4 regions of the Exiguobacterium sp. s95 genome follow, and region 2 is predicted to be linked to each of the others. Evidence: riboswitches for the same ligand, from Rfam matches in the RefSeq annotation. Region 2 holds a riboswitch; each other region holds the start of a gene.
What was found. Region 2 has a riboswitch for thiamine pyrophosphate ahead of thiD (bifunctional hydroxymethylpyrimidine kinase/phosphomethylpyrimidine kinase). Riboswitches for the same ligand answer to the same signal wherever they lie in the genome.

Region 1 (5,361 bases), on a different contig from region 2:
CAGCCCAATCCGACCGCAGCGAGTAAAAGTAAGGCTATCGTTTCGCGTAACGTCGGTGCCGCAATCAAGAGCACCATCACGTACAGGAGGGCACCGAGCTTGAGTGCCGGATTAATACGTGCGAGCGGGGAGTCGTTTTCCTGCACGACGTTTCACCTCCTCGAGTTGCTGATACAAATACGATAACGGACGAGAGAGTTGGTTATGCTCGAGTAACGTCTCGTCTTTAAACAAAGTGTCCGGTGTGCCGTCGAACTGAAGTCGCCCGTCACCAAGGACGAGGACCCGGTCGGCATACTGGTGGACCAGCTCCATGTCATGCGTCACCATGATCAGCGTCGTCCCGTTTAATCGCGCCTGCTCGAACATCTCGATGAGTTGACTTGTCGTCTCGGCATCTTGACCGAACGTCGGTTCATCGAGCAACAGGACGTCTTTTGGTTCTAACAACATCGTTGCGACGCTGAGCCGTCGCTTTTGACCCATGCTCAGGGCGAGGGGCGACTGACGGGCGACATGGGTTAACCGGTAGGATTGCAACGCCGTTTCAATCCGCTCCGGCGTCGGTGCATCCATGCTGATTACGAGCTCGTCTTCGACCGTCTGCTTGAGAAATTGGAGCTCTGGCTGTTGAAAGACGAATCCGACGTGTCGGTAATAGCTCCGACTTTTCCATGTCCGCAGTTCTTTTTCGAACAAGCGGACCGTACCGCCTTGCGCCGGAATCAATTTCGCCAGTGTTTCGAGCAACGTGCTTTTCCCGGCACCGTTCGATCCGACGACCATGATCCATTCTCCGGCGTGTGTTGCAAGCGACAGGTTATCGACAATCACTTGCTTACGGCGTCCTAACGCGGTGCGCGTCAGCGCGAACGTCGTGTCGTGCCGAACCGGAGGACGGTTGTTAGTCACTTTTCGTAACCGCCCCGCCTGGGAAGAAGCGGGGGGCACGGTTTCCAGTTCATACGGGTAGAGGAGCGGCGTCGCAATGCCGCGTCGTTCAAGTTCATCGCGATACTGACCGAAGACATCAAGCGGCGGACCATCGCGTAAAATCGTTCCGCCGTGATCGAAGACGAGCACCCGGTCACTGAACGTCACACAGCGGTCAAGCTGATGTTCAATCAGAACGAGCGTCAACGTCCGGTCGTGATGGAGTTCCTCAATCAGCTGCATCAAAACCCGATGTCCTGCCGGATCGAGTTGCGCCGTCGGTTCGTCAAGCAATAGAATATCCGGCTCAAGCGCTAGGACGCAGGCGAGGGCGAGTCGTTGTTTCATCCCTCCTGACAGTTGCATAATCGGTGTCGTCAGCGGCACGTCCAGACCGACACGTGCCAGTACGGCGTCAATCCGGTCATCCATCTGACTGCGGTCGACTGAGCGATTTTCAAGACTAAAGGCAACTTCCGCTCCGACGGTCTGCATGCAGAACTGGTCGTCCGGATTTTGAAAAAGGATTCCGACCGTCCCATTCGTTTTGCAGTGGCCGCTGACATCGGCTTCGATCGCGTCAGGTAATAAGCCGGCGAGAACATGTAAAAACGTCGTTTTCCCACTGCCGCTCGGTCCGACGAGCAACGTCGTTTCCCCTTCGTGTAGCGTCACCGTCACCTTGTGCAGGACGTTGTCATGTTGCCCCGGATAGCGGACAGACAAGTCGTTACAATGAATCATGCTGCATCCGGCTTCCGCCGCTTACGCCCGATCGCATAACCGTTCAACGTCCCTGTCTTGACGAGCGCATCGACGATGACTTTCGCAAGTAATCCACCGAGCAATGCACCGCTGACGAGTTGAAGGGAAAACGTCAACAGAAGTGTCGTCGTCGTATAGTAGGCGAAACCATTGACGACAAGACTATAGACCATACTACCGATTGCGGCGAACATTCCGGATAGAACTAACGTCATTGTGTTGAACTTCCGGTATCCGAAGAGGGCAAAAGCGATTTCGGCACCGATTCCTTGAGCGAAACCAATCAATAAGGCCGATAATCCGAAGTGACTCCCCGTGAATAATTCGACAGCCGCGGCGACGACTTCTGCAATCAGTGCTGCCCCGGGCTTTTGAATGATGTAGGCGACAAGCGGACTCGCGATGACCCAAATCCCGAACATCCAGTTCGATCCGACCGGTCCGAAGATCGCGGAAATCGGTAACCACAATGTCGACCACCCTAAGTAGAGTACCCCGCAAGCAACCGACAACATCATCATGACGATGATTTCTTTCATTTTCCAACTGTTCATGTTCCTATCTCCCTTTGGCACAACCACCAGACAAACAAAAAGACCGCCCTCTATGAAAGAGAGCGGTCACTGAATCTGCAAACATGCAGAAAAATTGAACGAATTACCGCTCCACTTTCCTACGCTAGTATGAACTAGATCAGGTTCAAAGGGTCCGAAGTGAATCGTCTCAGCCAATGGGCTCCCCTAGTGGATGTGCATATAGTGTGTACGCTATTTACTGTACCGACTCTACCGACAGTTGTCAATACAGATAAAAACCCTCCGCGAGGGGAGGGTAAGAAAAATTATTCTTTTTCTTTCGTTTGTTCTTCAGTAGAAACTTCTTCTGTCGCTTCAGCTGGTTCTTCAGCATCTGCTTCTTCGAGATCCGCTTCAAGTGTCGATTCGACGACGGCAACGACTTGAATGTCACCTTCCGTAACGATACGGTATTCTTTTTCTTCCGGCAAATCCGAAACCGATAGAGAATCACCGAGGTTAAGATTTGTCACATCGACTTCGACGCGTTCCGGTAATTTATCTGGTGTAGCTGCAACTGTTACTTTAAAGAGTGTTTGTGAAAGATATCCACCAAGTTTTGCACCAGCCGCTTCGCCGACGAGGACGATATCTGTTTCGACTTCTGTTTCTTCATCCATTTTAACAGCGATGAATTCAACGTGCTTGATTGTTGGTGTGAAGATATCCATATCGAGTTTATTGATCAGTGTGTTGACTTTTTTACCACCGATTTGAAGTGCAACAAGTGCATTCTCACCATGTTCGCGAACGACTTTGATCAATGCTTTTTCGTCAAAGGCAATCGGTGTACTTTCCACTTTGTAACCATACACGACACCAAGAGCTTTTCCTTCATGACGTAATTGCTTTCTAAGTGAGCGTGGGCGTACTTCGCGTTCTTCTACTTTTAATGTTACTGACATGTTCATTTCCCCCTTGAATTTGGTATAGCCCTCAAAAGGTAATGAAGAAAGGAGTGGAACGAATCGTTCCGGATCAAGACGGTGCATCGAATGCTATTTCAAATTGATTTCATAAAAATGAAGATCGAAGTGAGTGGTTAGCATTTCTCTCCCAGGTCATTACGCTGATATTGAGAAACATGTGGTTGTAAAAGCAACTCGCTGATGCGGTGCTATGATAGTTATACCCCCGTAACATTAAAAGCTAAACATCAACCGGCGAAAAAACGATAGCAAGAAACCTGTTCTCCTTAGAGCAGCAACGGTTTACATCATGTAAAGAAATCATTGGACGAAGCAGCTCCCTTAAAAATATAGGCGGTGAACTTCCTCTTATTCAAGCAATTGAACCATCTCATCGACCGATAACGCAAGTGAAGCCGGTTGTTCAAGTATGTCCGTCACGAGTGTCGCCTTCCGCTCCTGCAGCTCGATGATTTTTTCTTCGATCGTGCCTTTCGTGATTAATTTAATGACTTCGACCGTCTGTGTTTGTCCCATCCGGTGTGCCCGGTCAGCCGCTTGCTGTTCGACAGCCGGATTCCACCAACTGTCATATAAGATGACAGTATCCGCCGTCGCCAGGTTCAGTCCGGTGCCGCCCGCCTTCAGTGAAATCAAAAACAGATCGACTTCGCCTGCATTAAAACGGTCGCAGCGTTCGAGACGCTCCGCAATCGGTGTATCCCCGCGCAGTTCGAAATGAGGGAGGTGCAACTCATGTAGGTCGTCCCGAATCAAATCGAGCATTTTTGTAAACTGTGAAAAAATTAAGATCCGTTTGCCTGCTGCCCGTTTTTCTTGAATCAAGGCGAGCAACCGGTCCCGTTTCGCCGACCGACCACGGTAGTTTTCGACGAACAACCGGGGATCGCAACAGATTTGCCGGAGCCGGGTCAATCCGGCGAGTAACTTCATCCGTTCTTCCGGTTTTGACTGATCGAGATGCTGTAACGTCTCGAGCTGTAACTTTGCCAAGTGGGCGGCATAGAGTTTTTTCTGTGCCGCCGTCAGTTCCGTGTACTGATGGACGACTTGTTTCGCCGGCAACTGTTGCAAAACATCTTTTTTCGTCCGGCGCAGCAAAAACGGTTCGACGAATTGTTGGACGTCCCGTGCTGACCAGTCGAGAAACCGTTGCCGGTCCGGCAAGAGTGCCGGGAAGACGACGTCAAAGATTGACCAGAGATCAAGCGTCTTGTTTTCGAGCGGCGTCCCCGTCAAGGCAAACCGCCGCGTCGCCCACAGTTGTTTTAAGCTGACCGTCGTCTGCGACCGTGGATTCTTCAGATGTTGTGCTTCATCAAAAAAGATACAATCGTAATGGATCGTTTGATGATTTTTGATGTCGAGCCGGAGCGACGGGTAGGAGATGATGAGAATGACGTCGTCCGGCAAGTCTTCGAGCTGTCGTAAGCGCGACGCACGACTCCCGCTGAGCACACGAACGGTGCGTGTCGGGGCAAAGCGGTGCAGCTCTGCTGCCCAGTTGTAGAGGAGTGACGCCGGGGCGACGATCAAGACACGTGAACTCGGGAGCGTTTCGATATAACCGATGGCTTGAATCGTTTTGCCGAGTCCCATCTCGTCCGCTAAGATGCCATGACAGTCGTGTGCCGCAAGACTCTTGAAGAAGCGGACGCCGTCTTGCTGATACGGCAAAAGTTGTGTCGCGAGCGGTTCCGGTAACGCCAGTCGCTCTGTTTTTCCGGCTTTCATCTCGAGCAATCGTTCCTTCAGTTGACTGTGGACCGTCAAGAAAGCAGCCGGGGTCAACAGGGCCAAGTTCGGCACGGCAGGAACGGTCAATTCCGCTTCAAGTAACGTCTGTTCCGTCGCTTCGACTTCCTGTAACAGCCGTTTGATTTGCGTGAAGGCACGGTCTTCAAGCGACAACAATTGTCCCGAGCGTAAACGGTGGTATGTCTTTTGCGTCACGAGTGACGCGAGGACCGCCGACAGTTCTTGTTCTGAAATCCCGTCCATCGAAAACTTGAACGTCAACCAATCGAGTCGCTTCGTCACGTTGACTTCAATTTTCGGATGGAATGGACCGGGGAGCAATGCCGTTTTGATACTCGCCGTCGCGTATAACTCGAGTTGACCGAGGGCAACCATCGGGTCAAGTAAACCTTTTAAGACAA
Region 2 (5,361 bases):
ATCTTGAGTCTTCTGTGAATCACGAAGGTGAGAAAATTTCGAAGACACAACAAGAAGTGAATCGTTTAGACGAAGCATTGAATGAAAAAATGTTTGCCGTCGAAGCAAAAGATCGTCAAATCAAGGCGACAGAAGCTGAAATCGTCGAACTTGGTAAGCAAATCGAAAAATATAAAGCCAAGCTGAAACGTCAAGAAGAATTGCTCGGCGATCGTTTACGTGTCATGCAAGAAAATGATGGTAATTCGATTAAATGGGAAGAAGTCATCTTTGGTTCGAAAGATGTCGGAGATCTCGTCAGCCGTGTGCTAGCGGGGAAATCCATCTCACAACAAGATGATAAGATGATTACGGATTACCAGAACACGCAAAAGAAATTAGCGAATGCCCAAGCAGAACTTAAAGATAAAAAAGCAAAGCTTGTGACAGAGAAAAAAGAATTAAAGCGTCAACAGGCAGAGCTCGAACAACAAATCAGTGAACGAAACAAACGCATTAAAGAACTTAAGAAGCAAAAAAAGAAATTTGAGACACAGTTGATGGACGCGAAAGAAGTTCAACAAATCTTGATTGCGCAAGAAAAAGCAATCGCGGCAGAAAAAGCGGCACGTGAACGTGAAGCACGGATTGAAAAAGAGCGCAAAGCACAAGAAGCACGAGAAGCAAAAGCCCGTGCTGAAGCTCAAGCAGCACAAGCAGCAGCCGATCAGGCAGCGGCAGAAAAGGCAGCAGTTGAGCAAGCTGCAGCAGAAAAAGCGGCAGCCGAGCAAGCTGCAAAACAAGCAGCGCGTCAAAAAGCAACAACGAATTCAACAAAACAATCAACGCCGACACCAGCGCCTGTAACACCAAAACCAGCACCAGTAGCACCGAATCCAGCTCCGGCTCCAGCTGCATCTTCAGCATTGTTCATTCATCCGACAAGTGGTGCGACTACACAAGGATACGGCTCAGCAAGTGGTGAAAATGGGTATGGATTCCATAATGGAATCGACTTTGGTGCACCGGTTGGAACACCAATTGTCGCAGCAGCAACAGGAACTGTCATTACGGCTTCTAGTAGTGGTCCTTACGGAAATCACATCATGATTGCTCACCAATTGAACGGAAAAACGTATACGACGGTTTACGCGCACATGAGTTCATTGAATGCGCGTGCAGGACAACGTGTCAGCCAGGGACAACAAATCGGTGCACTTGGTAGCACGGGTAACTCGACTGGACCACACCTACACTTCGAAATTCATGTCGGTGGGTATATCTACAGCGGAACAGGCCCTGCAAATAGTGTTAATCCTATGTCAATGTTATAAAATCGTAAAAGAACCTCTACATTGTAGAGGTTCTTTTTTATACAGTTTGAATAATTAGTTGTTATATTACAAAATAACGTTTTCATTTGAAATGTAAATGAAATTTTTCTGAAACTATTACGGTGCTATAATCAATTTCAGATAGTTTCACTACGGAACAGGACTTCAAAAATCGAATTCATACATAAGCGAGGAACTCACATATGCTAAAAAAGTTATTTTCTACCGTACTATTAGGGACGTTATTATTGACGAACACCCCAATCACTCAAGCGGCTACAATCAAAGAAAAGAAAGCAGATAATGCAGCTGAACAACGTAAACTAGAAAAATCAATCAAAAAACAAGAATCTAAAATTTCAAAAGAGCAACGTCAAATCAATGCGATTGATGCAGCAATCAATGAAAATATTTTTCGTGTCTCAGAAAAAAATAAACAGATTCGTCAGTTGAATGAACGAATTGAAGAGCTTGAGGCAGACATTATCCATTATGAAGAAATGTTAAAACGCCAGGAAGAGCTGTTAGGAGACCGTCTTCGTGTGCTTCAAGAAAATGATGGGAATTCGATTAAATGGGAAGAAGTCATTTTTGGTTCGAAAGATCTTGGCGATCTCTTTAGTCGTGTGATGGCAGGGAAAAAAATTGCTGAACAAGATGACAAGATGATTTCTGCTTACCTTGAAACGCAAAAAAAATTAGCTGATGCTAAAGCGACGCTTGTGGATAAAAAGGAAGAGCGAGTGAAAGAAAAAGAAGCCCTTTTGGTTCAAAAAAAGGAACTCAAACAGCAAATGAAAGCACGTAGTGCAACCTTAAAAAAATTACGTCAAGGTAAAACAAAATTTACGACAAAACTTCTGAATGCGAAAGAACTTCAAGCGACATTAGAAGCGCAAGAACGTGCGATTGCGGCAGCAAAGGCAGCAGCTAAAGCAGCAGCGGAAAAGGCAGCAGCTGAAAAAGCGGCAGCGGAAAAGGCGGCGGAGGCGGCGGAAAAAAACAACGCCGGGACGTCTAAGAAGGTCGTAAGTGCTACGCCAGTCGCTAGTGTTCCGAGTGGTTCGGCGCAGTTCGTTCGCCCTGCGTCAGGAAGTGTTTCACAAGGATTCGGACCAGCGAGTGGTGCGAATGGGTATACTTTCCATAATGGTGTCGACTTTAGAGGGTCAGTCGGATCATCAATCGTCGCAGCAGCTTCAGGAACGGTCATCACAGCAGGAAGCGGTGGACCGTACGGAAATCACGTGATGATTTCACATTTCTTGAATGGGAAAGTGTATACAACAGTTTACGCGCATATGAATTCATTATCAGTTCATGCTGGACAAACGGTCTCGCAAGGGCAACAAATCGGTACGCTCGGAAATACGGGAAACTCGACGGGCGCACATCTTCATTTTGAATTGCATATTGGTGGTTACCAATACAGTGCGACAGGACCAGCTAACACAGTTAATCCATTAGCATACTTATAAAAACGAGCTTCGGCTCGTTTTTTTTATGGCGCTATGCTACAGTGAAAGAGAAATTTAAATCATGAGCAACTAGGGGAGCTGGAGGAATCTGGCTGAGAGGAAAACCATTCTGTTTTCGACCCTATCACCTGATCTGGATAATACCAGCGTAGGAAAGTTGAGATTGAAGACATGAATAAGTGACCACACTCGTTGGTTTTTCATGGCGTCGTCTGCTTTTTTACAGCGGACGGCGCTTTTTTTCGTTCCGCTTTCTCCTTGTGCTCTCATAGAAAGTGAGGTCTATCGATGAAACATGTACTGACGATTGCTGGATCAGACTCTAGTGGTGGAGCTGGAATTCAAGCCGACTTAAAAACTTTTTCTGCTCTTGGGGTTTACGGTATGAGTGTAATTACTGCTATCACAGCGCAAAATACGTTAGGCGTACAAGCAGTTGAAGATGTATCACCAACGCTTGTCGAAGCCCAGTTGAACTCGATTTTTAGCGATATTCGTGTAGATGCCGTTAAAATTGGGATGGTCTCGAATGAAAAAACGATTCAAGTCATTGCCAAATGTTTGAAACATTATCAGGGACCAGTCGTCTTAGACCCCGTGATGGTCGCAAAAGGGGGGCATGCGCTGTTAAGGAAATATGCTGAACAAGCATTAATGGAGCATTTGATGCCGCTTGCAACCTTGACGACCCCGAATATTCCGGAAATGGAACGCATGTTAGGGCAAGCGATTTCGACAATTGATGAAATGAAGCTGGCGACGACGGAATTCGCACAAAAACGAGACATCGCTATCCTGTTAAAAGGCGGTCATCTTGAAAGTACGGATGCCTCGGATATTTTATACACGGAAGGGAGGCATCATCTGTTTCAGGAGGCACGATTAAAACGCCAGCATACACATGGTACTGGATGTACATTGTCTTCCGCGATTGCGGCACGTCTTGCGCTGGGAGATTCCCTGAAGGATAGCGTGATTTATGCTAAACGGTACGTAACTGAAGCAATCCGGCATGGATTTGCCTTAGGGAACGGAATCGGACCGACACATCACTTTTATGACATTTGGAGGGAAACGGATGCTTACAACCATTCATGATAAAAAACCATTAATTCATCATTTAACGAATGCGGTCACGATTAATGAGTGTGCCAATATGACCCTTGCGCTCGGGGGTTCACCTGTCATGGCGGAAGATATCCTAGAAGTCGAGGAAATGGTTGGACATGCAGATGCTGTCGTTATCAATATCGGGACATTGAACGCAGCTTCACGAGCGTCGCAATTGTTGGCAGGTCAAACGGCTAACCGATTGAAGAAACCGATTATTTTAGATCCAGTCGGAATGGGGGCGACGACACTTCGGACACAATTCACGAAAGAGTTACTCGAAGCAATTCATTTTACGGTCATTAAGGGGAACGTCTCTGAAATCAAGACGCTCATCGGTCAAGTCGGACGTTCAAAAGGAGTCGATGTCGCTTCCGGAGAGACATTAGATTTTCAAGTCGTCCATGAGTTTGCTGGACGGCTCGGGACGACTCTCGTCGTAACGGGACCGGTTGATTTCATTACAGACGGCAAGCGACAAGTAAAACTAACCGTAGGAACGCCACGACTCGGACACATTACAGGGACAGGTTGCATGACGGCATCGCTCATCGGAACCCTACTTGGAGCAGGGTATGATGCATTCGAAGCAGCGACCTATGGGACGTATTTAATGGGAAAAGCGGGTGAAGTCGCAGATGAAGCAGCGGGACTTGGTGATTTCCGGATGGGGTTGTTCAACGCAATCAGCTTGACTACAGAAGAAAGTTTGAAAGGGGTATTGACCAGTGGAGAATGATTACACGGTTTATGCGGTAACAGATCGGCGCTTTCACCCGGACGTTGCCTTGATTGATGCGGTCGAAGCAGCAATAAAAGGTGGCGCGACGATGGTCCAGCTTCGTGAAAAGCAGGCGCAAGGGAAAGAATTTCTCGAACAAGCGAGTGACTTGAAGAAAATGATGTCTCGTTACGGCGTCCCACTCATCATCAATGACCGGATTGATATCGCACAAATCGTCGGTGCAGGTCTGCATATCGGGCAAGAGGACATCCCTTTGAAGGAAGCACGTAAGCTGTTACCGGAAGCCACGATTGGGGTTTCTGTTTCCACCGTTGAACAGGCAATCGAAGCAGAGCAAGACGGGGCAACTTATCTTGGCGTAGGGTCGCTCTATCCAACGGCGACAAAAGACGATGCGAGTCAGATGACAAACGAAACACTCCGGGCGATTCGCCGGGCTGTTTCCCTTCCTCTCGTCGGGATTGGTGGAATCACACATCATGTGGTGCCCGACTTATTCGAGATGCTTGAAGGATATGCCGTCGTCTCTGCCTTATTCGCAGCACCAGATATTGAACGTGCGGCACGAGAGTTCAAAGAGGCGGTTCAGACTGCGCGTCAAATAGTATCAGACCGGGTATAATCACTGAAGAGGTGATGTACGTGAAATGGCAAGTCATTCGCTTTCGGGGAGGCTGGATTCGGTATCGAATCGAACCACAAATCATTCGAATCG
Region 3 (5,361 bases), on a different contig from region 2:
AAGAAGGCAATCATGATACGTGGGTTCGCGAGCAGGCGCAGTTGATCCTTAACGGAACTTGTCGCCGTCGCCTGTTGCCGTGGAACGACTTTGAAAACGGCGAAAAAAGCAATCAGTCCGAGAGCTGTCGTCAGCCAAAACGTCGCTTCAAAACCGGCATGTTGCCCGATGAACGTGCCGATCGGGACGCCGAAGACGTTCGCGAGCGTGAAGCCGCCGAAGATGAACGACACGGCGACACCGCGTTTCGCGACCGGGACACTGTCACTCGCGACGACCATCGCAAGCGAAATCAAGACACCGGTCAGGACGGCCGTGACGATCCGTGTTGCGAGCAGTAGCGAGTAGGTGTCGGCGATGCTGCTGCAAAAGTTCAAGACGACCCAAACAAAGATCAGGCTGAGCATCAATTTGCGACGTTCGAAGCGTCCCGTGATCGACATCGTGAACGGTGTCCCGATCGCGAAGGCAATCGCAAAGGCGGAGACGAGTGTGCCGGCTTTCGCAATCGTAATTCCGAGGGCCGAAGCGATTTCTGATAAAATCCCGACAATGACGAATTCGCTTGTGCCTAAGACGAACGTCAGTAAGGAGAGGGTGGCGATTAAAAGCCAGTCCGTTTTACTTAAACGGGTAGTAGATGACATATCAATTCCTCAATTCTAGCGCTAAGCAGCGCGAAACTATCGTTTTTCAGAATAGCATGATTCGTGTGTCAGGTGAACGGGAATCGGATGGAAACGGAAAAGAAGAATTATTTTGAATAGCATGTCAATTTTCTTCAGGTGAGACTACGCTATAATGAAGGAGAGCGAAGCGAACCGAACTAAAAATCGAAAGGTAGTGAGAAAAATGCAAGCGACAATTACATGGAATCACAAGATGGGCTTTAGTGGAGTGACGGAGTCCGGACACCAACTGGCAATGGATGCAGCACCTGAAAATAACGGGGAGAACGGAGCACCACGACCAACTGAATTGTTGTTACACGCCGTCGCCGGCTGTACGGGAATGGACATCGTCTCCATTTTAGAAAAAATGCGTTTACCGTTAACCTCGTTTGAGATGGACATTGAGGGAGAACGGGCGACGGAACACCCGCGCCGCTTTACGACGATTTCGATTCATTATCGTCTCGAAGGCGACTTACCGGATGATAAAGTCCGCCGGGCCGTGTCGTTATCAAAAGATAAATACTGTTCTGTCTCGAAATCGCTGAATGCTGAAATTGAAGTCTATTATTCAATCAATGGCGTCCGAAACGAGGAACCGCTTTGAAACCGATTTACGTGCTTTTAACGGCTTGCTTTTTGACGGCATGCGCGAGTGAACCAGCAACAGAACCGAAGACGAAACCGGAACCGAAGACGAGTCAGCAACAGCCGGTCGCTGACGAACCGACGGCTGCCGACCAGGCGGAGCAAGACATCAAACGTCAGCTCGCCAAACTCTCGACTGCTGAAAAGGTCGATCAATTGCTGTATATCGGGATCAGTGGGACGACGTTATCGGACGCGGACCGAAGTCTGTTAAACGATCACGCGATAGGCGGTGTCCTGTTACTCGGAGGCAATATCACGTCAGACGCCCAGCTGAAAACCTTGACGGCAGCAATCAAGGACGCACAAGACGACGAAGCGCTCGCGTTCCTCGGCTTCGATGAAGAAGGAGGACGTGTCAGTCGTGTCCCGGATCAAACGTTTCATTTACCTCCGAGTCTGACGCTCGGTCAGAAAAACGATCCGGCATTGATGCAAAAGACCGGACAGGCGCTTGGTGCGATGTCACGGTTTTATGGATTTAATATGGATTTCGCCCCGGTTCTTGATGTCAACAGCAATCCGGCGAACCCGATCATCGGTGACCGGGCACTCAGTGCTGAGCCGGATGATGTCGCCCGGCTCGGTGTCCCGTTAATGCTGGGAATCAAGTCGGAAGATGTCGTGCCGGTCATCAAACATTTTCCCGGACACGGGGATACGACCGTCGATTCGCATGTCGGCTTACCGACCGTGACGAAGACGAAAGCGCAACTCGAGCAACTGGAACTCGTCCCGTTCAAAGCGGCAATCGATGCCGGAGCGGAAATGGTGATGGTCGCACACATTTTATTCCCGGCGCTCGACCCAGACAATCCGTCGTCGTTATCAGAGCCGGTCATGCAACAACTGTTGCGTGAAGAGTTGAAGTTCGATGGCGTCATCGTGACGGACGACCTCGTAATGGGTGCGATCACGAAACAATATGGTCTCGCCCAAGCTTCGCGTCTCGCCCTCGAACGTGGTGCCGACATGGCGATGTTCTCGCAAGCCGGTGCTTACACGGATGTTCATGCGGCAATTATGCAGGGGATCAAGGACAAGTCACTATCACGGGCTGACCTCGACGCGAAAGTGACACGTGTCTTACGTCTGAAACAAACGTATGATTTAGCAGACACGAAGCTGATTCCAACGCGTGAACAATTGACGGAACAGGTCAAAACGGTCACGGATCGGCTGAACTGACAAGTCAGACTAGAAATCAAGCGAGCGGTCATGGTAGACTACGAATGAACCAACCAACACTAAATAGTTCTACACTAGGGGAGTCTCGCAGCAGACTGAGACGGAAATATCCGGACCCTTTGAACCTGATCTAGTTCGTACTAGCGGAGGGAAGTGGCTTCTGATTATCATCCTGTCTCAGGTCTTACCTGGACATTTTTCGGACCACTCCATCATGTTCATGGGGTGGTCCTTTTTGTGTAGCAAGGAGGAGAAGGTATGCGTCCGAAGTTACATATTGTGACGACCGGGACAAAAGAGCTGACACATCTTCTAGAAGTCTTGCCGGCTGTTGTGCCTTATGCCGACATGATTCATATCCGGGAACCGGGTTGGTCGGCGGACCGACTCGTCCAATTGATCGAGGCGCTAGTATGCGCCGGTGTTCCACGTGAAAAACTAATCGTCCATGACCGGCTTGATGTCGCCCTCGTAACGAAGGCAAGTGTCCAGTTGACATCACGCAGTATTCCCGTCGCTGTCGTGCGGCGTCAATTCAGCGAGCTACAGATCGGCCGATCAATTCACTCCTTGACGGAAGCGCTTGAGACGGGCAGCGACTTCGTCATGTATGGTCATGTCTTTGCGACGGCGTCAAAACAGGACGTCGCCCCGCGCGGACTAGCGGCACTCGCGCAAATCGTCACGTTTTCAAAAGTCCCCGTCATCGCGATTGGCGGGATTCAGCCGGAGAATGTCGCGGGTGTCCTCGCGACCGGCGTTGCTGGCATCGCTGTGATGTCAGGGATTCTCGGTCAGGCAAATCCGGTCGAAGCAGTCCTAGCGTATCGCGAGGTGCTTGATCAATGAAAGCAACAGAGACGTTAATCGTCGGCGCAGGCGTAATCGGTTTGACACTCGCCTACGAATTGCTCAAACGAGGACAAGCGGTACGCGTGCTTGAGCAAAGCCGGTGTGGCGAAGGAACGACGCGAGCGGCAGCCGGCATGCTTGCGACGGATCATGAACTGATCCCTGCCTTACATCAACTGGCGGCAGCGAGTCGACAGCTTTATCCCGACCTCGTCCGTGAGCTGTTTAATGAGACCGGCATTGATAGTGGCTATAAAGAAAATCCCTTTCGGTTGATTCGGGGCCATGAGGAAATTCAATTTGCATCCGTCGGTCAAATCGATCCCGTCCAGTTGACGCGTTCGCTCCGTCACGCGATTAAAGTCCGCGGAGGTGTGATTGAAGAACAGACAACGGTCACGGGACTGCTCCGGGCAGGGGCGACCGTCGTCGGCGTTGCGACGAGTAACGGTAAGCGCGAAGCCAGTAACGTCGTGGTCGCAAGCGGTCGGGGATCAGAAGCGTTACTCGCGACGAGTGGTGTCGAGATCGCGACGGTACCGGTCAAAGGCGAATGCCTCGCCGTCCGGCTTCCGGGGCATGTCTTGACCGAGACGTTGTTTAGCGACGACGTGTACCTCGTCCCGAAGTTTGACGGACGGATCATCATCGGGGCGACGGAACGGATCGGTGACGAGACGACAGGGGTCAGCGTCAGCGGGATTGAACATCTCCTGCAGGCGGCGGCGCGACTGTTCCCGGCAATCAGAGAAGCGGAAATCGTGGACATCTGGTCCGGGATTCGTCCACAAACAGCGGACGGATTGCCTTATCTCGGGCAGGTCCCGGGAGTCGGGCACCTATTCGTCGCGACCGGCCATCATCGGCACGGGATATTACTCGCCCCGATCACGGCGTCCGTCCTGGCAGACGAGGTAACGGGAATCACGCCGAAATATGAGCTTCGTCCGTTTTCATTACATGAATCGAGGAGGAACACGAATGCAACTCACTATTAATGGTCAACCGTATACGCTTGACGGATCGATTTCGACAATCGACGGATTGATTCATCATCTCAATTTGACGGAAAAAATGGTCATCATCGAACAGAATCGACAGATTGTCGAGCGGACAGCATACCAAAACACACCCATTCAAACAGGCGATTCTTTTGAAATCGTCCACTTCGTAGGAGGCGGTTAATCATGTTAACGATTGGTCAAACGACATTTCAGTCGCGGTTATTACTCGGAACGGGCAAATACCCCGACGTGACGACACAGCAGCAAGCAGTCGAGGCATCGGGAGCAGACATCCTGACCTTTTCCGTGCGCCGGATGGATATCTTCGAAGCGAGTCAACCGAACTTTTTAGAGGCGCTTGATTTGAGTCAGTATCATTTATTACCGAACACGGCGGGGGCGAAGACAGCGGAAGAAGCGGTTCGGCTGGCAAAACTCGCCCGCGCGTCCGGACTGTGCGACATGGTCAAAGTCGAAGTCATCGGCTGTGATAAAACGCTGTTACCGGACCCGATCGAAACGTTGCGGGCATCGGAAGAATTATTAAAAGAAGGATTCACCGTCTTACCGTATACGTCAGACGATCTGTTGTTGGCACGAAGACTGGAAGAACTCGGGTGTCACGCCATCATGCCTGCCGCGTCCCCAATCGGATCCGGACAAGGAATCCTTAATCCACTGGCCTTAAGCTTCATCATCGAACAGATGACGGTCCCGGTCATCGTCGACGCAGGAATCGGTTCACCGACCGATGTCGCCTATGCAATGGAACTCGGCGCAGACGCCGTCTTACTTAATTCGGCTGTCGCCCATGCGAAAGACCCGGTCAAGATGGCGCGAGCGATGAAGCTTGCCGTCGAAGCGGGACGACTTGGCTTTGAAGCGGGACGGATTGAAAAGAAACGGTACGCGACGGCGAGTAGTCCCGAGACAGGGATGAGTCGATGACGGATCGTTATTCACGGCAAACCCGGTTTCGTCCGATCGGTCAGGCGGGA
Region 4 (5,361 bases), on a different contig from region 2:
CCAGTCAACGGAAGATGCGTTCCATGTCGCTGAACGGATGCTTGAAATCGGTGGCCTCGGTCATACGGCAGTCATCCACACGACGAATGACGACTTGATGACGACATTCGGAATGCGGATGAAAGCCTGCCGGATTCTCGTCAACAGCCCGTCAGCACACGGTGGGATTGGTGATCTGTATAACGAATTGACACCATCACTGACACTCGGTTGCGGCTCTTACGGGAAAAACTCCGTCTCTGAAAACGTAACGGCGAAACATCTACTCAATGTCAAGAAGGTGGCGAGACGACGCGTGAACATGCAGTGGTTCAAAGTACCGGAAAAGATTTTCTTTGAAAAAAATTCAGTCCAATACTTGAAATCGATTCAAGATGTCTCACGTGCGTTGATCGTCACCGATCAAGCGATGGTCGAGTTCGGCTACGCGGATAAAGTCATCCGCAACTTACCGGCAGGCGTCAGCTACCGGATCTTCGACCAAGTCGAACCGGATCCATCGGTTGCAACGGTTCAGACAGGAGCGCAAGCGATGCGCGACTTCAAACCGGACTTGATCATCGCCCTCGGTGGCGGATCAGCGATGGATGCAGCGAAAGGCATGTGGCTCTTCTACGAGCAACCGAACGAAACGTTCTCGAACTTACGTCAAAAGTTCCTCGATATCCGGAAACGGGCCTATAAATTCCCGGCGCTCGGTAACAAAGCGAAGTTCGTCGCGATTCCGACGACGTCCGGAACAGGATCTGAAGTCACACCGTTTACCGTCATCACGGACAAAGAGAAAAACGTCAAGTATCCGATTGCTGACTATGCATTAACACCAGACGTCGCAATCATCGATCCGGAATTCGTCATGACGGTCCCGGCATCAATCACGGCTGACACCGGAATGGACGTCTTGACACATGCGACAGAAGCCTTCGTCTCCGTCCTCGCGAACGACTATACGGACGGACTGGCGCTAAAAGCGATCAAGATGATCTTCGACTACTTGCCACGCGCTTATGCGAATGGTGACGATGCCGAAGCACGCGAAAAAGTTCACAATGCGTCAACGATGGCCGGAATGGCGTTTGCCAATGCCTTCCTCGGGATTAACCATTCGATCGCACACAAAATCGGTGGGGAGTTCCACACGCCACACGGTCGGACGAATGCAATTCTGATGCCACACGTCATCCGCTACAATGCAGCGAAACCGACGAAACTTGCTTCGTTCCCGAAATATGAATCATTCATCGCTGATGAACGGTACGCAGAAATCGCCCGTTATCTCGGACTACCGGCAGCGACGACGGAACAAGGTGTCGAATCATTAATCCAAGCGATCACAGAACTCGGACAACAGTTGAACATCAAAATGTCGTTCAAAGCCCAAGGCATCAAAAAAGCCGACTTTGAAGCAAAACTCGATAAGATGGCAGTCGATGCATTCGAGGATCAATGTACGACAGCGAATCCGAAAATGCCGCTCGTGACGGAACTTCGGAACATCATGGAACTTGCCTACGAAGGCGTATAACAGAGAAATAAATCATGGCAATCAAAAGAGCCTTGCTTCCGGTCGACGGAGGCAAGGCTTTCGTTCGTAATCAAAAGAGACACCGACAAAACTGTCCTGTCATTATTGACAGATATTTCTAAGACCGCTAAAGTGAAGGTAACTTGAATAGAATCACTAGGGGTGTTACTAAACTGAGATGAGTAGATACTCAAACCCTTTGAACCTGAACTAGTTCGTACTAGCGTAGGGAAGTGTAGACTCTAATAAACAAGCGAAGACCAGTCTGTCGGTTTTTTGTTATGTGATTATTTAGACGTGCGCAACTTTCCTTTTGGAGAGTTGCGCTTTTTTTGTTTACGACTTCGCTATTTAAGTTGCAAAAGACGATGAAGGAGTGGAAGACAGTGAACAGAACAGTGTTAGTGACGGGAAGCAGTCGGGGACTTGGCGCGACGATTGCAAGAGTATTGGTGAACAACGGGTTTAAAGTTGTGATTAATTATTATAAGAGCGAGGATGCGGCAGAGGAACTCGTAAATGAGCTCGGTGCAGAACATGCCATTGCCCTGTATGCGGATGTCACGAAGCGACAAGACGTCGAGACATTGATGCAGTTAGCGACAGCTCATTACGGACAAATCGATGTCGTAATCAATAATGCATTAGTCGATTTTAAGTTCGATCCGCGCGCTCAAAAATCATTCATCGATTTGGAATGGGAAGATTATCAAAAACAGTTGGATGGCACGTTGAAAGCAGCGTTCCACGTCGTGCAAAGTGTTCTGCCGCAATTCATTGAACGAAATAACGGCACCATCATCAGCATCGGCACGAATCTGTATCAAAACCCGGTAGTTCCCTATCACGAATATACGACGGCAAAAGCAGGGTTGATCGGCTTTACGCGTAATCTTGCATCAGAGCTAGGACAGTACGGCATAAACGTGAATGTCGTCTCCGGCGGCTTGTTGAAAGTGACGGATGCCAGTGCTGTGACGACCGCTGAAGTATTCGATTTAATTGCCCAATCAACTCCGTTAAAAAGAGTGACGACGCCGGAAGAGGTTGCGCAATTGGTCGCCTTTTTAGCGTCAGAAGCAGCCTCTGGCATTACCGGTCAAAATCTAACCGTAGATGGCGGATTGACGATGAACTGATGTCAGCGCTCAGGAGAAAGGAGTCAGGGACCTAAAGATGACGAAAACGAAGCAGTTAAACATCGGTGTTTTATTGTACGGCTGTGGCCATCATCAAGCGGCATGGTTAATGCCGGATTCTGCGATTGAAGAAATCGGGGAGAGCGGTTATTATCAGCGATTGGCTCAACTAGCGGAAGCGGGTTGCCTGGATGCTGTATTTTTTGCTGACAATCAATCTTTTCCTGCTGCAAACGCAACTGAACTACCGGCCTTTTGGCTCGATCCTGTAATCAATTTAACCGCTATTTCTCAAGTAACCCGCCATATCGGGTTAGTTTCAACGATATCGAGTACGTTTTCAAATCCGTATACAGCGGCGAGACAACTGTTAAGCCTTGATCACGTGACGAACGGGCGTGTCGGCTGGAACCTGGTTACGTCGATGACGGACTGGGAAGCGTTAAACCATAGTATGGATGCGCTCCCTGCAAGGGACGAACGGTATCAAAAGGCGGATGAATTTGCATCTGTAATGGAAAAATTATTTTTATCCTGGGATCGAGCTGATTTCCTTTCGAGCCGGACGGACAACCGGTTAATTGATCCTGAAAAGATTCAACCGATCCATCATAGCGGGACCTACTTCAACGTAAAAGGTCCTTCGTCTACACCGCGTAGTCCTCAAGGGAAGCCGGTGGCAATGCAGGCGGGTGCATCTGCCCAAGGGATTGCACTTGCATCAAAGCACGCGGATGCCGTCTATTCGGTGTCGTGGAATGTAAAGCAAGCGAAAGCATTCCGGGAAAGTCTACAGAAACAAATCAAAGAAAGTGAGTCACCGGAGCGGCAGATTAAAATCTTTCCTGGATTGGTTACATACGTCGGTCGAACCCGGGAAGAGGCGCTGGCGAAGAAAGCCGAACTAGATGAAAAATTACCGGTCGCGAATGCCTTGAAGCAACTGAGTTTCTTTTTGAAACAGGACTGTTCTGATTGGGATCTTGACAAAGAGGTGCCGTCCTTACCGCCTGTCGAAGCGTTTTCAGGACCCGTCGGACGCTATAAAACGATTCTTGAAATCATCGATGATACAAAGCCTACACTAAGAGAACTGTTAGGTTATCTGGCAGCTGGTGGGGGACACCTGACACTGATAGGTACACCGGAAGAAATCGTCGATCAGATGGAGCTGTGGTTTGAAATGGGTATCGCAGACGGATTTAATCTGATGCCGCCGTCACTCCCGTCAAGCTTAGAGGATTTTGTAGACCTGATCGTTCCTGAACTGCAAAAAAGAGGGTTGTTTAGAGAAGCCTATCAAGGGACTACGCTTCGGGAACATTTTGGTTTAGATCAGGTGGGCAGTCGGACGTGAAAAAAATCGTAAAGTAAGCGTTCCTGCCAATCGGAGTTCGGCGTCTGGGAAGTAGCCCGTTCGTCATGAACGGGCTACTTTTTGTATTTACTGCAGAAGATTCGTTTTCAAATCACCTGGAACAGGAATAACTATACAAACAATCTAGTCAAGGGGAGGCGCTTTTATGGAGCGGAGGCAACAGCGAAAGGAACGCTCGCATATGTTACGCAATATCTTGTTTGGTATAGGACTCGCTTGTATTGGTTTTCTCGTCCTGTTCGGTGTCATGACCGTTCTCGTCCAACAAATCGAGAAGTCTGCCGATTATCAGGCGTTCGTCGAACTGATGCAGGACACGGACGTCTCGTGGACGACATTGGAATTGACCCTCGTGTTCCTCCTGTTTTTCATCAGCGGAATGGCTGTCACGTTGCCGGAAGCCGTCAAAGAGGGATTGACGAATCAACTGATTGGCGCAAATGATACGGGGAACATCTTGTCGATTTTCGGAATCGATCTCAATCAAGTCTTGGAACCGCTATCCTTCCGCGCCGAATATGGCAGTCCCTTCTTATCGATTTTCGGAATCGGTCTATTCCTAATCTTATTCTTAGTTTTACGGATCGGCGCAACGCGTGTGACCTGGACGATTCGAACAATCAGCTTTTTAGCGGCGAGTTTCGTCTTGTTTGCATTTACGTTCAACACAGCACTCGGGATTGATGTGCTGACAATTGATCAAGCGACCGTCTGGAACGGAATCTTCATTTTACTCTTTTTGACAGGTCTGTTTTATCTCGCGTTTTATCCACGACAACTGTCCGGTATGTCAGCCGCCTCCCGTGCTGCGATCATTATCCTGATGGTCGCAAGTAGTGCACAACTGTTCTTTACGGTGACGGATGAAGCGAAATATGAGGGGGACGCCTCGACCCGGACGTGGTTGACTGTTTCGAGTTTAAACGCAGGCAGTGACGGCTGGTATGATTTGATGCACGGCAGTCAAGTGACCTACAAGGCAAATGTCCTTGGTGCAAGATTAAATGTCCCGGTGACGTTTTTGAACGGGGAAACCGACGTGACGCGGTTGAAACGATCGATGGAGGACGTCGTCAACCGAATCGACGCCGAGCGCGTCACGAATCAACTGTTGACTGTCATCGGGGGAGAACGTCCCGATTTATCGAATACGCGTTTGACGCTTGACGCAGTCGATTACGGAACGGCACGAAATGTCGTCCTTGCGGTGGACGCTCGGTCGGCCGGGCAAACGGCGGCCGCTGATCAAGTCGAACAGGATAAGCCGTTCCCGTTTTGGCTGTTTCTGATTGTCCCGTTCGTCGTCTATCTCCTTGTCA

Region 1: it holds a riboswitch for thiamine pyrophosphate, as region 2 does, so the genes downstream of both, KNP99_RS02600 (ECF transporter S component) here and thiD (bifunctional hydroxymethylpyrimidine kinase/phosphomethylpyrimidine kinase) in region 2, are expected to answer to the same signal.
Region 3: it holds a riboswitch for thiamine pyrophosphate, as region 2 does, so the genes downstream of both, KNP99_RS00740 (thiamine phosphate synthase) here and thiD (bifunctional hydroxymethylpyrimidine kinase/phosphomethylpyrimidine kinase) in region 2, are expected to answer to the same signal.
Region 4: it holds a riboswitch for thiamine pyrophosphate, as region 2 does, so the genes downstream of both, KNP99_RS00865 (3-oxoacyl-ACP reductase) here and thiD (bifunctional hydroxymethylpyrimidine kinase/phosphomethylpyrimidine kinase) in region 2, are expected to answer to the same signal.

The regions. Positions count from the first base shown of each region.
Region 1 is NZ_JACSMM010000001.1:445,782-451,142, forward strand. Features, by position in the region: gene KNP99_RS02590 (energy-coupling factor transporter transmembrane component T family protein) at 1-146, opposite strand, end outside; gene KNP99_RS02595 (ABC transporter ATP-binding protein) at 112-1,677, opposite strand; gene KNP99_RS02600 (ECF transporter S component) at 1,674-2,252, opposite strand; TPP riboswitch at 2,352-2,450, opposite strand; gene KNP99_RS02605 (50S ribosomal protein L25/general stress protein Ctc) at 2,540-3,178, opposite strand; gene KNP99_RS02610 (DEAD/DEAH box helicase) at 3,551-5,361, opposite strand, start outside.
Region 2 is NZ_JACSMM010000006.1:102,333-107,693, forward strand. Features, by position in the region: gene KNP99_RS11040 (murein hydrolase activator EnvC family protein) at 1-1,313, shown strand, start outside; gene KNP99_RS11045 (murein hydrolase activator EnvC family protein) at 1,517-2,791, shown strand; TPP riboswitch at 2,853-2,963, shown strand; gene thiD (bifunctional hydroxymethylpyrimidine kinase/phosphomethylpyrimidine kinase) at 3,080-3,889, shown strand; gene thiM (hydroxyethylthiazole kinase) at 3,870-4,640, shown strand; gene thiE (thiamine phosphate synthase) at 4,630-5,268, shown strand; gene KNP99_RS11065 (hypothetical protein) at 5,289-5,361, shown strand, end outside.
Region 3 is NZ_JACSMM010000001.1:141,386-146,746, forward strand. Features, by position in the region: gene KNP99_RS00725 (MFS transporter) at 1-647, opposite strand, end outside; gene KNP99_RS00730 (OsmC family protein) at 853-1,278, shown strand; gene nagZ (beta-N-acetylhexosaminidase) at 1,275-2,507, shown strand; TPP riboswitch at 2,574-2,676, shown strand; gene KNP99_RS00740 (thiamine phosphate synthase) at 2,766-3,356, shown strand; gene KNP99_RS00745 (NAD(P)/FAD-dependent oxidoreductase) at 3,353-4,357, shown strand; gene thiS (sulfur carrier protein ThiS) at 4,341-4,544, shown strand; gene KNP99_RS00755 (thiazole synthase) at 4,547-5,311, shown strand; gene KNP99_RS00760 (ThiF family adenylyltransferase) at 5,308-5,361, shown strand, end outside.
Region 4 is NZ_JACSMM010000001.1:166,766-172,126, forward strand. Features, by position in the region: gene adhE (bifunctional acetaldehyde-CoA/alcohol dehydrogenase) at 1-1,525, shown strand, start outside; TPP riboswitch at 1,674-1,774, shown strand; gene KNP99_RS00865 (3-oxoacyl-ACP reductase) at 1,912-2,664, shown strand; gene KNP99_RS00870 (LLM class flavin-dependent oxidoreductase) at 2,702-4,021, shown strand; gene KNP99_RS00875 (hypothetical protein) at 4,188-5,361, shown strand, end outside.